DNA from 2 places in the Nonomuraea sp. B1E8 genome. Region 2 is predicted to be linked to the other one. Evidence: predicted binding sites of a transcription regulator. Region 2 holds the regulator's gene; the other holds the start of a gene.
What was found. The regulator HrcA, encoded in region 2, represses chaperone genes, less so after heat shock. The targets are predictions, from matches to a motif close to TTGGCACTCTCNNNNNGAGAGTGCCAA.
Positions count from the first base shown of each region.

Region 1: a site for HrcA is predicted at 3,374-3,400, ahead of groL (chaperonin GroEL). Genes of this name have one in related genera too.

Region 1 covers NZ_JBDPLS010000023.1:29,427-35,144, reverse strand. Annotated here, with positions in the region: gene ABGA98_RS43375 (AAA family ATPase) at 1-640, shown strand, start outside; gene ABGA98_RS43370 (YbhB/YbcL family Raf kinase inhibitor-like protein) at 705-1,235, shown strand; gene ABGA98_RS43365 (hypothetical protein) at 1,288-1,485, opposite strand; gene groL (chaperonin GroEL) at 1,637-3,265, opposite strand; gene ABGA98_RS43355 (cold-shock protein) at 3,618-3,818, opposite strand; gene ABGA98_RS43350 (MoaD/ThiS family protein) at 4,060-4,335, opposite strand; gene thrC (threonine synthase) at 4,360-5,592, opposite strand; SAM riboswitch class I at 5,606-5,718, opposite strand, start outside.
Region 2 covers NZ_JBDPLS010000006.1:211,456-217,173, forward strand. Annotated here, with positions in the region: gene ABGA98_RS21650 (16S rRNA (uracil(1498)-N(3))-methyltransferase) at 1-156, opposite strand, end outside; gene dnaJ (molecular chaperone DnaJ) at 158-1,303, opposite strand; gene hrcA (heat-inducible transcriptional repressor HrcA) at 1,315-2,328, opposite strand; gene ABGA98_RS21665 (hypothetical protein) at 2,883-3,401, shown strand; gene ABGA98_RS21670 (DUF3097 domain-containing protein) at 3,419-4,225, shown strand; gene ABGA98_RS21675 (DUF4870 domain-containing protein) at 4,222-5,097, shown strand; gene hemW (radical SAM family heme chaperone HemW) at 5,094-5,718, opposite strand, start outside.

The sequences.
Region 1 (5,718 bases), on a different contig from region 2:
CGACGAGGCCCAGGACCTGTCCGAGATGCAGTTGCGCGCCCTCGGCCGCCGCTGCCGCAACGGCTCGGCCACCGTGCTCGGCGACCTCGCCCAGGGCACCACGCCGTGGTCGACGCGTTCGTGGGAGTCGGTGCTCGGCCACCTGGGCCAGCACGAGGGCGAGGTCACGGAGCTGACGCTCGGCTTCCGCGTGCCGAGGGAGGTCCTCGACTACGCTGCCCGCCTGCTCCCCTCGATCGCCCCAGGCCTGGCCGCCCCGCAGTCGCTGCGGCCCGGCGCCGGGTCGCTCACCGTCCGCGAGGGCGGCTCGGTCGCGCAGGCCGCCGAGGAGGCCCTGGCCAAGGACGGCTCGATCGGCGTCATCGCCCCTGACGCGATGGTCGACGCGGTCTCCGAGGCCCTCGCCGGCCTCCCCCACGCCGTTCTCGACCCCGACTCGGCCGAAGAGCACCGCCTGCTCATCGTGCCCGCGACACTCGCCAAGGGCCTGGAGTACGACCACGTCGTCGTCGTGGAGCCCGCCGACATCGTCGCGGCCGAGCCCCGCGGCCTGGCCAGGCTCTACGTGGTCCTGACCCGGGCGGTGACCTCGCTGACGGTCCTGCACGACAAGCCGCTGCCGGCACAGCTGGCCGGCTGACGGGCGTCCGGCACGGCCGCTTCTAGGATGGCTGGGCAAGGAGCTCTCAACCTAGGAGGATGCCGTGCCAGCGCCCCTTCCCCATGAACACCTGCCGTCGGTCCCCGCGCTCGTGGTGGAGAGCGACGACCTCCAGGACGGCGAGCGACTCAACGACCTGCACGTCTTCAACGACTGGGGCATGACCGGCCAGAACCTCTCGCCCCAGCTGCGCTGGTCCGGCGCTCCCGCCGAGACCCGCTCCTACGCCGTCACCTGCTTCGACCCCGACGCCCCCACAGGCAGCGGCTTCTGGCACTGGGTGCTCTTCGACCTCCCCGCCTCGGTCACCGGGCTGCCGACGGGCGCGGGCACGGCCCCGGAGTTCAAGGGTCTGCCCGCGGGCGCGGTGCACGCCCGCAACGACTACGGCACGAAAGACTACGGCGGCGCCGCCCCGCCTCCTGGCGACCCGCACCGCTACGTCTTCACGGTCCACGCGCTGGGGGTCGACTCGCTCGGCCTGGACAGCGGCGCCAGCCCGGCGGTGGTGGGCTTCAACATCACCGCCAACACCCTGGCCCGCGGCCACCTCATCCCCCACTACGGGGTCTGACGACGCGAAAGGCGCCCCACCGCACGCTGGTGGGGCGCCTTTCGCGTGGGCGCTAGCCGCAGGTCTTGGCCAGCGGCCCCACGTTGCCGAGCAGCGGCACCCAGGCTTGCAGCGCGCACAGCGGCCCGCTCCGGGTCACGGTCTGGGTGAAGACGACAGGGTTGTCGGCATGCGCGGGAACGGCCGTGAGGGTCACGGAGGCGAGGCCGAGAACGGCGACGCCCAGCATGCGCTTACTGCGGGAGAACACTTATCTGCTCCTTCGATGAGGTGATGTGGTGACAACCCTTTCTCACTCGAAGTAGCGAATCAATTGCGAAACGTAATGGCAGTCAAACAAAAGCAAGAGCGGCCCGGAAAAACCGGACCGCTCTTTTGGGACGTGCCTCGCTAAACAGGACCTAGAAGTCCATGTCGCCGCCGCCGGGCATGCCGGCGGGAGCGGCCGGGGTCTTCTCCGGCTTCTCGGCGATGACGGCCTCGGTGGTGAGGAAGAGCGCCGCGATCGAGGCGGCGTTCTGCAGCGCCGAGCGCGTCACCTTGGCCGGGTCGATAATGCCGGCCTCGAACATGTTGACGTATTCGCCCGACGCGGCGTTGAGACCCTCACCCGGGGTGAGGTTGCGCACGCGCTCGACCACGACGCCGCCCTCGAGGCCGGCGTTGACCGCGATCTGCTTCAGCGGCTCCTCGAGAGCCTTCTTCACGATCCCCGCACCGGTGGCCTCGTCGCCGTTGAGCTCGAGCTTGTCGAACGCCTTGGCACCGGCCTGCAGCAGCGCCACGCCACCACCCGGGACGATGCCCTCCTCGACGGCCGCCTTCGCGTTGCGGACGGCGTCCTCGATGCGGTGCTTGCGCTCCTTGAGCTCGACCTCGGTCGCCGCGCCCGCCTTGATGACGGCCACGCCGCCGGCCAGCTTGGCCAGCCGCTCCTGGAGCTTCTCGCGGTCGTAGTCGGAGTCGGTGCGCTCGATCTCGGCGCGGATCTCGTTGACCCGGCCGGAGATCTGCTCGGCGTCACCGGCGCCGTCGACGATCGTCGTCTCGTCCTTGGTCACGACCACCTTGCGGGCACGGCCCAGCAGGTCGAGGGTGGCGGTCTCGAGCTTGAGGCCGACCTCCTCGGCGATGACCTGACCACCGGTCAGGATGGCGATGTCGTTGAGCATGGCCTTGCGGCGGTCGCCGAAGCCCGGGGCCTTGACGGCCACGGAGCGGAACAGGCCGCGGATCTTGTTGACCACCAGGGTCGCCAGGGCCTCGCCCTCGACGTCCTCGGCGATGATCAGCAGCGGCTTGCCGGACTGCACGACCTTGTCGAGCAGCGGCAGCAGGTCCTTGTTGGCGGAGACCTTGCCGTTGACGATCAGGATGTACGGGTCTTCGAGCACGGCCTCCATGCGGTCGGAGTCGGTGACGAAGTACATCGACGTCATGCCCTTGTCGAAGCGCATGCCCTCGGTGAGCTCGAGCTCGAGGCCGAAGGTGTTGCTCTCCTCGACGGTGATGACGCCTTCCTTGCCGACCTTGTCCATCGCCTCGGCGATGAGCGCGCCGATCTCGGGGTCGGCTGCGGAGATGGAGGCGGTCGAAGCGATCTGCTCCTTGGTCTCCACGTCCTTGGCCAGCTTGGAGAGCTCCTCGCTGACCCGCTCGACGGCCGCCTCGATGCCCTTCTTCAGAGCCATCGGGTTGGCGCCGGCGGCCACGTTGCGCAGGCCCTCACGCACCAGCGCCTGGGCGAGCACGGTGGCGGTCGTGGTGCCGTCGCCGGCGACGTCGTCCGTCTTCTTGGCGACTTCCTTGACCAGCTCCGCGCCGATCTTCTCCCACGGGTCCTCGAGCTCGATCTCCTTGGCGATGGACACACCGTCGTTGGTGATCGTGGGAGCGCCCCACTTCTTCTCCAGCACGACGTTGCGCCCCTTGGGGCCCAGGGTCACCTTGACGGCGTCGGCGAGCTGGTTCATACCGCGCTCGAGACCGCGCCGGGCGTCCTCGTCAAACGCGATCATCTTGGCTGCCATAAGGCTAGACCTCCCAGATGCAGGGTGGCTTGTCGTGGACCGAGCCGACGCCCGCGACGGCATGGGTCAGCATCTCCGTTCGGCAGACCCCATCGTCTCGATCCGGTGTTGGCACTCTGCTGCACAGAGTGCCAACGAACTGTTTAGCACTCTACCCTGCCGAGTGCAAGCGAACTCACCCGTGGTCGGCACTTCCCCCAGGTCAGTCGTCTGTCCGGCGAGCCGCCCCGTGGGCGCACCGCTGGCCGCGGTTCGCGCACACGGCTCGCCGTACCAGGATCGACGAAGAAAGGTGACGGTTCGCCCGGACTGCGCTGCCGTGCGAACCCGCCGGTGCATACCAGTGCGGTAATCAGACCGTCCTGACGGACTCCGCCTGCGGCCCCTTCTGGCCCTGCGTGATCTCGAACTCGACACGCTGTCCCTGTTCGAGAGAGCGGTACCCGTCCATCATGATCGCTGAGTAATGGACGAATACATCCTTACCACCGTCTACCGCGATGAAGCCGTAGCCCTTGTCCGCGTTGAACCACTTGACGGTGCCCTGCGCCACTTCCGACTCCTCTTACTGGGCTCCCAGACCTCGCCCATTCCTTCGCGAGACCCGTAATCGCCTGACTTAACGGAAAATCAGCCAGGCGATCGCCCTCGACCATACCTGTGGCACGGGGTTTGGCAACAGAGTCAATCCGCAGACTGCGCATTTCCTCTCATCGACGGTTCAACGTTGAATTGCTGGGAAAAGAAGAAGGCGCCCGCAAGGGGCGCCTTCGCCGAAGTGTGATCTGCCGCACTCAACCGCCGGCGACGGCGGGGATGATGGAGATCTGGGTGCCCTCCGGCGCCGGAGTGTCCAGCCCTTGGGCGAATCGGACGTCCTCTTCCCCCACATAAACGTTGACAAAACGCCGAATCTTGCCCGATTCATCCAGGATTCTCGCGCCGATACCCGGGTAGTCAGAGTCCAGCTTGGCCAGCACGTCACGAAGAGTCGCGCCCTCGCCACTGACCTCCGCGTTGCCCCCGGTGTAGGTGCGCAGAATGGTGGGAATCCGCACAGAAACGCTCATGGTTTACCTCGCCTTTCCTGGTTGTCAGACAGTCGCGCGGAACGCGTCGAGGGAGGGCTTGATCACGGCCGTGGGCCTGGCGTCGCCGCTGATCGCGTCGAGCGTCTTGAGGCCGTCGCCGGTGTTCAGCACCACGGTCTCGGCCTCCGGGTCGAGCTGCCCGGTCTCGGTGAGCTTCTTCAGCACGCCCACGGTCACGCCGCCCGCGGTCTCGGCGAAGATGCCCTCCGTCGAGGCCAGGAGCTTGATGGCGGCCACGATCTCGGCGTCCGTGACGTCCTCGACGCCCCCTCCGGTCCGCCGCGCGATGTCCAGCACGTACGGCCCGTCAGCGGGGTTTCCGATGGCCAGCGACTTGGCGATGGTGTCGGGCCTGACCGGCTGCACGACGTCGTGCCCCGCCTTGTAGGCGGTCGACACCGGCGAGCACCCGGCCGCCTGAGCCCCGAAGATCTTGTAGGGCGTGTCCTCGACCAGCCCCAGCGCCACCAGCTCCTTGAAGCCCTTGTCGATCTTCGTGAGCTGCGAGCCCGAGGCGATGGGGATGATGATCTGCTCGGGCAACCGCCACCCGAGCTGCTCGGCGATCTCGTACGCGAGCGTCTTGGAGCCCTCGGCGTAGTAAGGGCGCAGGTTGATGTTGGTGAACCCCCACTTGTCACCGAGCGGGTCGCCGATCAACTCGGAGCAGAACCTGTTGACGTCGTCGTAGGTGCCCTCGATGCCGACCAGCCGGCCGCCGAACACCCGGGCCATGGCGATCTTGGCTTGTTCGAGGTTGGCCGGGATGAACACGCACGCCTCCAGCCCGGCCCGCGCCGCGGCGGCCGTCACCGCGCCCGCGAGGTTGCCGGTGGAGGAGCAGGAGAGCGTGTGGAAGCCGAAGTTGCGGGCCGCCTCGACGGCCATGGCGACCACGCGGTCCTTGAAGGAGTGGGTGGGGTTGCCCGAGTCGTCCTTGACGTGGAGGGATCTGATGCCGAGCGCCCGCCCGAGGTTGCCGGCCCTGACCAGCTTGGTCCAGCCGGGGTTCATGTTGGGCTTGTCGGCGACGTCGGCCGGCACGGGCAGCAGCGAGCGGTAGCGCCAGATGTTGGCGGGGCCCGACTCGATGGCCGCGCGGGTCACCTCGCCGAACTCGTAGGCCGCTTCGAGCGGCCCGAAACACTCCTGGCAGGCGAAGCTCGGACCGAGCGGGTAACGCGCGCCGCACTCGCGGCAGGACAGACCGACGGCGGGACCGAAATCGTGCGACATGAAGCGAGGCCTTCCCTCATCTTCGTCTGCGGCCACCTTGACCACAGACCGGAATTGGCACCTTGTCCCGGTCGGCCTCGCCAGGTCGCGAGTCACAAGCCGGGAGGGTTGCCGGGGCTTCGCAGG
Region 2 (5,718 bases):
TACGACGCACTCGGCGACGGAGCCGGCGCCGTCGGTCAGGTCGACCCGCTCGCCGGCCCGCAGGCGCCTGACAGAGGCCGCGTGGCGCCCCTCCGGGCCGTCGAGCGTCAGCTCCGTGCCGTCCAGCTCCCGCGACAGGAAGACGGGGACGGTCACGTCACCTGCCGTTGAAGGCGTCGCGCAGGCGGGAGAAGAAGCTCTGCTGCCCGGGGGCGAACTTGCCGGGAGGCCGCTCCTCGCCGCGCTGCCTGGACAACTCGCGCAGCAGCTCCTCCTGCGCCGTGTCGAGGCGGGTCGGCGTCTCGACGTTGACGTGGATCAGCAGGTCGCCCCGGCCGGACTCGTTGAGCCGCTGCACGCCGCGCCCGTACATCGTGATGACCTGGCCCGACTGGGTGCCCGGGCGGACGTCGATCTCCTCGGCGCCGTCGAGCGTCTCCACCGTCAGCACCGTGCCCAGCGCGGCGGCCGTCATCGGGATCTGCACGGTGCAGTGGAGGTCGTCGCCGCGCCGTTCGAAGATCTCGTGAGGCCGCTCGACGATCTCGAGGAACAGGTCTCCGGGCGGGCCGCCTCCGGGACCGACCTCGCCCTCGCCGGCGAGCTGGATGTGGGTGCCGTCCTCGACGCCCGCGGGGATGCGGACCTTGATCGTCCGCCGGGTGCGCACCCGGCCGTCGCCCGAGCACTCCTGGCAGGGGTTGCGGATGATGGTGCCGAACCCGCCGCACTGCGGGCACGGCCGCGAGGTCATGACCTGGCCCAGGAACGAGCGGGTGACCTGGGAGATCTCGCCGCGCCCGTTGCACATGTCGCACGTGTCGGGGTGGGTGCCGGCCGCCGCGCCCGCGCCCTGGCACACCTCGCAGATCACGGCCGTGTCGACGACCAGCTCGCGGGTGGTGCCGAACGCGGTCTCGCGCAGGTCGAGCTCGACCCTGATGGTGGCGTTGCGGCCCCTGCGGGCACGCGAACGGGGGCCCCTGGCGCCGGCCGCGGTGCCGAAGAAGGCGTCCATGATGTCGCTGAAGGGGAAACCCGCGCCGAACCCGCCGGCTCCGGCGCCCGCACCCGCTCCGGCGCCGCCGAAGGGGTCGCCGCCCAGGTCGTACATCTGGCGCTTGTTCGGGTCGGACAGCACTTCGTAGGCCTGCGTGATCTCCTTGAACCTGTCCTGGGTCTCAGGATCGGGGTTCATGTCGGGATGCAGCTCGCGGGCGAGCCGGCGGTAGGCCTTCTTGATCTCGTCCTGACTGGCGTCAGGGCGCACCCCGAGGGTGGCGTAATAGTCGCTGTTTGCCACTTATCGACCTCTTAAGATGCAGCCAGGATCTGGCTGACGTAGCGTGCCACCGCGCGCACGGCGCCCATCGTCACTGGATAATCCATCCTCGTGGGTCCCAGCACCCCGAGCCGGGCCAGTTGGTTGTCGCCAGAACCGTATCCGGTCGCGACGATGGATGTGCCCCGCAGGTAGGGGTTTTCCGAGCCGATGCGCACGGTGAGCGCGGACGGGGTGTCGGACGTGGTCTCGCCGAGCAGCCGCATGAGCACCACCTGCTCCTCCAGCGCCTCCAGCACGTCGCGGAGGCCGGTGGAGAAGTCGGCGCCGGCGAGGTTGGCCGCCCCGGCGAACACGATCTTCTCGTCGTGCCGCTCGACCAGGGTCTCGAGCAGCACCGACAGGATCGTCGCCACGACGGGCCGGTCTTCGGCGGGCAACCGCTCGGGCAGGTCTGCCACCAGGTCGGGCACGCTGGCCAGGCCGCAACCGTCGAGGCAGGAGTTGAGCACGGCGCGCAGGTGCGCGATCCGCGCCTCCTCCACCACCTCGGGCAGCTCGATCACCCGCTGCTCGACGCGGCCGGTGTTGGTGATCAGCACGAGCATGACCCGCCGGTCGTGCAGCGGGACGAGCTCGACGTGCCGCACCGTCGAACGGGTCAGCGTCGGGTATTGCACCACCGCCACCTGCCTGGTCAGCTGCGCGAGCAGGCGAACCGTGCGGGTCACCACGTCGTCGAGGTCGACCGCGCCCGCCAGGAACGTCTCGATCGCCCGGCGCTCGGCCCCCGACAGCGGCTTGACCTGCGAGAGCCGATCGACGAACAGGCGGTAGCCCTTGTCCGTCGGCACCCGGCCCGCGCTGGTGTGCGGCTGCGTGATGTATCCCTCCTCCTCCAGCGCCGCCATGTCGTTCCTGACCGTCGCCGGGGAGACCTTCAGGTTGTGGCGATCGGCCAGCGCCTTGGAGCCCACCGGTTCGTTGGTCGACACGTAGTCTTCGACAATGGCGCGGAGCACCGCCAGCTTCCGTTCGTCAAGCACGCGCTCACCTCCTGCCCTCGTGCCATGGGGAAAACACAGGCTCTAGCACTCTGTGTTCCCGAGTGCCAAGTGTACGGCTCTCGCCCACAAGGTGCGATAACACCGTGTCCCGTCCTGCTTCTAGCTTCCAGGAAGGGACAGGCCTCACACTTGCGCACATGACCGACGATTCCCAGCCCCCGTCGTCCGACCAGCCGCCAGGGCAGGATCCCGACCAAGGTCAGCCCCAACCTCCGCAGCACGGCCCGCAACCAGGCTCCCGGCCGGGCTACACCCCCCAGCCAGGTTCCCAGCCCGGTTACGGCTCTCAGCCGAACTCCCAACCCGAGCCTCAGGCGGACTCACAGCCTGGCTACAGTCGGCCGCCGCAGTTCGGGCATCCATCGCCACCCTATGATCAGCCCTCGGGCTACGGTCAGCCTTCGCCGTACGGGCAACCGCCGTACCACGGCCAGCCCGGGCCGTACGCGCAACAACCCCAGTACGGCCCGCAGCCGCAGTACGGGCCCCATGGTGGGCAACCCCAGTTCCCGCCCCGCATCGACCCGAAGGCCGTGACGCCGCCCCTGTGGTGGCTGGCAGCCGTCTGGGGCGTGGCCGTCGTGTGCCTGATCACCGCCGCCGTCATGTTCGGCGGCGGGACCGGCGCGTCCGGCCTGGCGCCGACCAAGGCGTTCGCGTCCGGCGAAAGCGTCACGGTGCCGATCGACCCCGCGGACAGACCGGCCGTCTACATCGCCAGCGACACGGCCGTCCACTACTCGTGCGAGATCTCCGGACCGGCCAGGCTGGCCAAGACCCCGGGCATCCCGAAGGTCACGGAGGGTGGCACGACCTGGCAGCAGTTCCTCGTCGTCAACGCGCCCGCCAGGGGCGACTACCAGCTGGTCTGCACCCACCAGGAGCAGGCCGCCGTACGGTACGGCATCGGGAGGGACGCTTCCTCCACGGGCGGCGGAACGGCCACCCCGTTGCTGATCGGCGGCGCGGGGCTGCTCGCCGCGGTCATCGGCACGATCGTCGTCCTGGCAGGCCGGGGTGCGTCGCGCAGGCGCCTTGCGGTCGGCGGGTGATTTGCTACCGTCCCCGTGTGTACGAGGGCGATGTACTTGCGGGGAATTGGCGCCGGCCGGGCAAGGGGAAGATCCCGAAAGTGCCCGCCGAGCTGGAGCTCGTCGTGGAAGACGCCGACAGCGGCTTCTGCGGCGCGGTGGTGGCCTGCGACAAGGAGGCCGTCACGCTCGAAGACCGGTTCGGCAAGCGCCGGTTGTTCCCGCTCGCGCCCGCGGCGTTCCTGCTCGAGGGCAAGCCCGTGACACTCGTACGCCCGGCGGCGGCCCTCACGGGCACCAGACGCAGCGCGTCGGGCTCGATCGCCGTCCAAGGGCTGCGGGCCAGGGTGGCCAGGGAGAGCCGGATCTACGTGGAGGGCGTGCACGACGCCGCCCTCGTGGAGAAGATCTGGGGTCACGACCTGCGGGTCGAAGGGGTCGTGGTCGAATACCTGGAGGGCGTGGACGATCTTCCCGCCATCGTGGCGGAGTTCGGTCCCGAGCCCGGCCGCCGTCTCGGAGTGCTGGTCGACCACCTCGTGCCCGGCTCCAAGGAGAGCCGGATCGCCGCCGAGATCACCTCGCCGGACGTGCTCGTCGTGGGGCACCCCTACGTCGACATCTGGCAGGCGGTCAAACCGTCCGTGTTGCGCATCCCCGGCTGGCCGGACGTGCCGCGCGGAGTGCCTTGGAAGGAAGGCGTGATCGCGGCCCTGGGCTGGCGCATGGAGCCCGCGCAGGCATGGCGGCGCATCCTCGGCGCCGTCTCGAGCTACACCGACCTGGAGCCGGAGCTGCTCGGCCGGGTCGAAGAACTGATCGACTTCGTGACGGAGGCATCATGAGCCAGGATCCCCAGCCGCCGCCTGACGACGAACGCACCCGCAAGGTGTCCGCGTCAGACCTCCAGCCGGACCACGGCTCCGGCCCTCAGCCGCCGTCCCCCGGCGGCCACCCGGGCTACGGCGGCCGACCCGGCTCCCAACCCGGCTACGGCCCTCAGCAGGGCTCCCAACCCGGCTACGGCCCTCAGCCAGGATCCCAGCCCGCATACGGCGGCCAACCCGGATACGCCCAGCAACCCGGTTCCCAGCCCGGCTACGGCGGGCAGCCAGGGTACGGCCCGCAACCCGGGTCCGAGTCCTACGGTGAGCAGCCCTACGGCCGGATGCCCGACTCCGAGCCCATCTACGGACCCCAGCCGCCCGGCTACGGCGGCCAGCCAGGCTACGGCGGGCAGCCCGGTTACGGTCCGCCTCCCGGTTACGCGCCACCGCCCGGCCAGGGCCAGGTCCCGGGATACGGCGCTCCCCCGCCCGGCTACGGCCCTCCTCCCGGCCACGCCTACCCCGGAGGCCCCCGCGAGCCGTACGTCCCCGGCCGTTTCGGCCCCCGCCCGGGCACCGACGACACCTCGCTGGCGATGATCGCGCACCTGCTGGGCCTGCTGGCCTCCTGGATCGGTCCGCTGGTCATCTACCTCATGAAGAAGGACGAGTCGCCGTACGTGCGGGACCAGGCGGCCGAGGCGCTCAACTTCCAGATCACGATGTTCATCGGCTATCTCGTCTCGAGCATCCTGATGATCGTCTTCGTCGGCATCCTGCTGCTGCCGGTGGTCTGGATCGTCTCGTTGATCTTCCACATCCAGGCGGCCATGGCCACGAACAAGGGGCAGATGTACCGCTATCCGTTCGCCATCCGCATGATCACCTAGACGAGCAGATCCCTGATGAGGGCGTCGGCCAGCAGCCGCCCCTGGAGCGTGAGCACCATCAGCCCCGACCTGAACGGCCCGGGCTCGAGCAGCCCGCGCGCCAGCGCGCTCGCCACAGCGGGACGCGCGGCGGGCGCGACCTCGGCGAGCGGGTAGCCGGACGCCAGCCGCAGCTCCAGCATCAGGCGTTCGGCGTCGCGGTCGCCGGTGCCCAGCACCTCGCGGGCATGCGCGGGCGAGGCGCCGCCGGCCAGCCGCTGGGCGTAGGCGGCCGGGTGTTTGACGTTCCACCAGCGGGTGCCGCCGACGTGGCTGTGCGCGCCTGGACCGGCTGCCCACCAGTCCCCGCCGGTCCAGTAGAGCAGGTTGTGCCGGCAGCGCGCCGCGTCGGAGGTGGCCCAGTTGGACACCTCGTACCAGTGGAGACCTGCCTGCGACAACATCTCGTCGGCGATCAGGTAGCGGTCGGCGGCCACGTCGTCGTCGGGCATCGGCAGCTCGCCCCGCCGGATCCTGGCCGCCAGCCTGGTGCCGTCCTCGACGATCAGCGAGTACGCCGACACGTGGTCGGGCCCGGCCTCGATCGCCGCGTCCAGCGAGGCCCTCCAGTCGTCGTCGGAC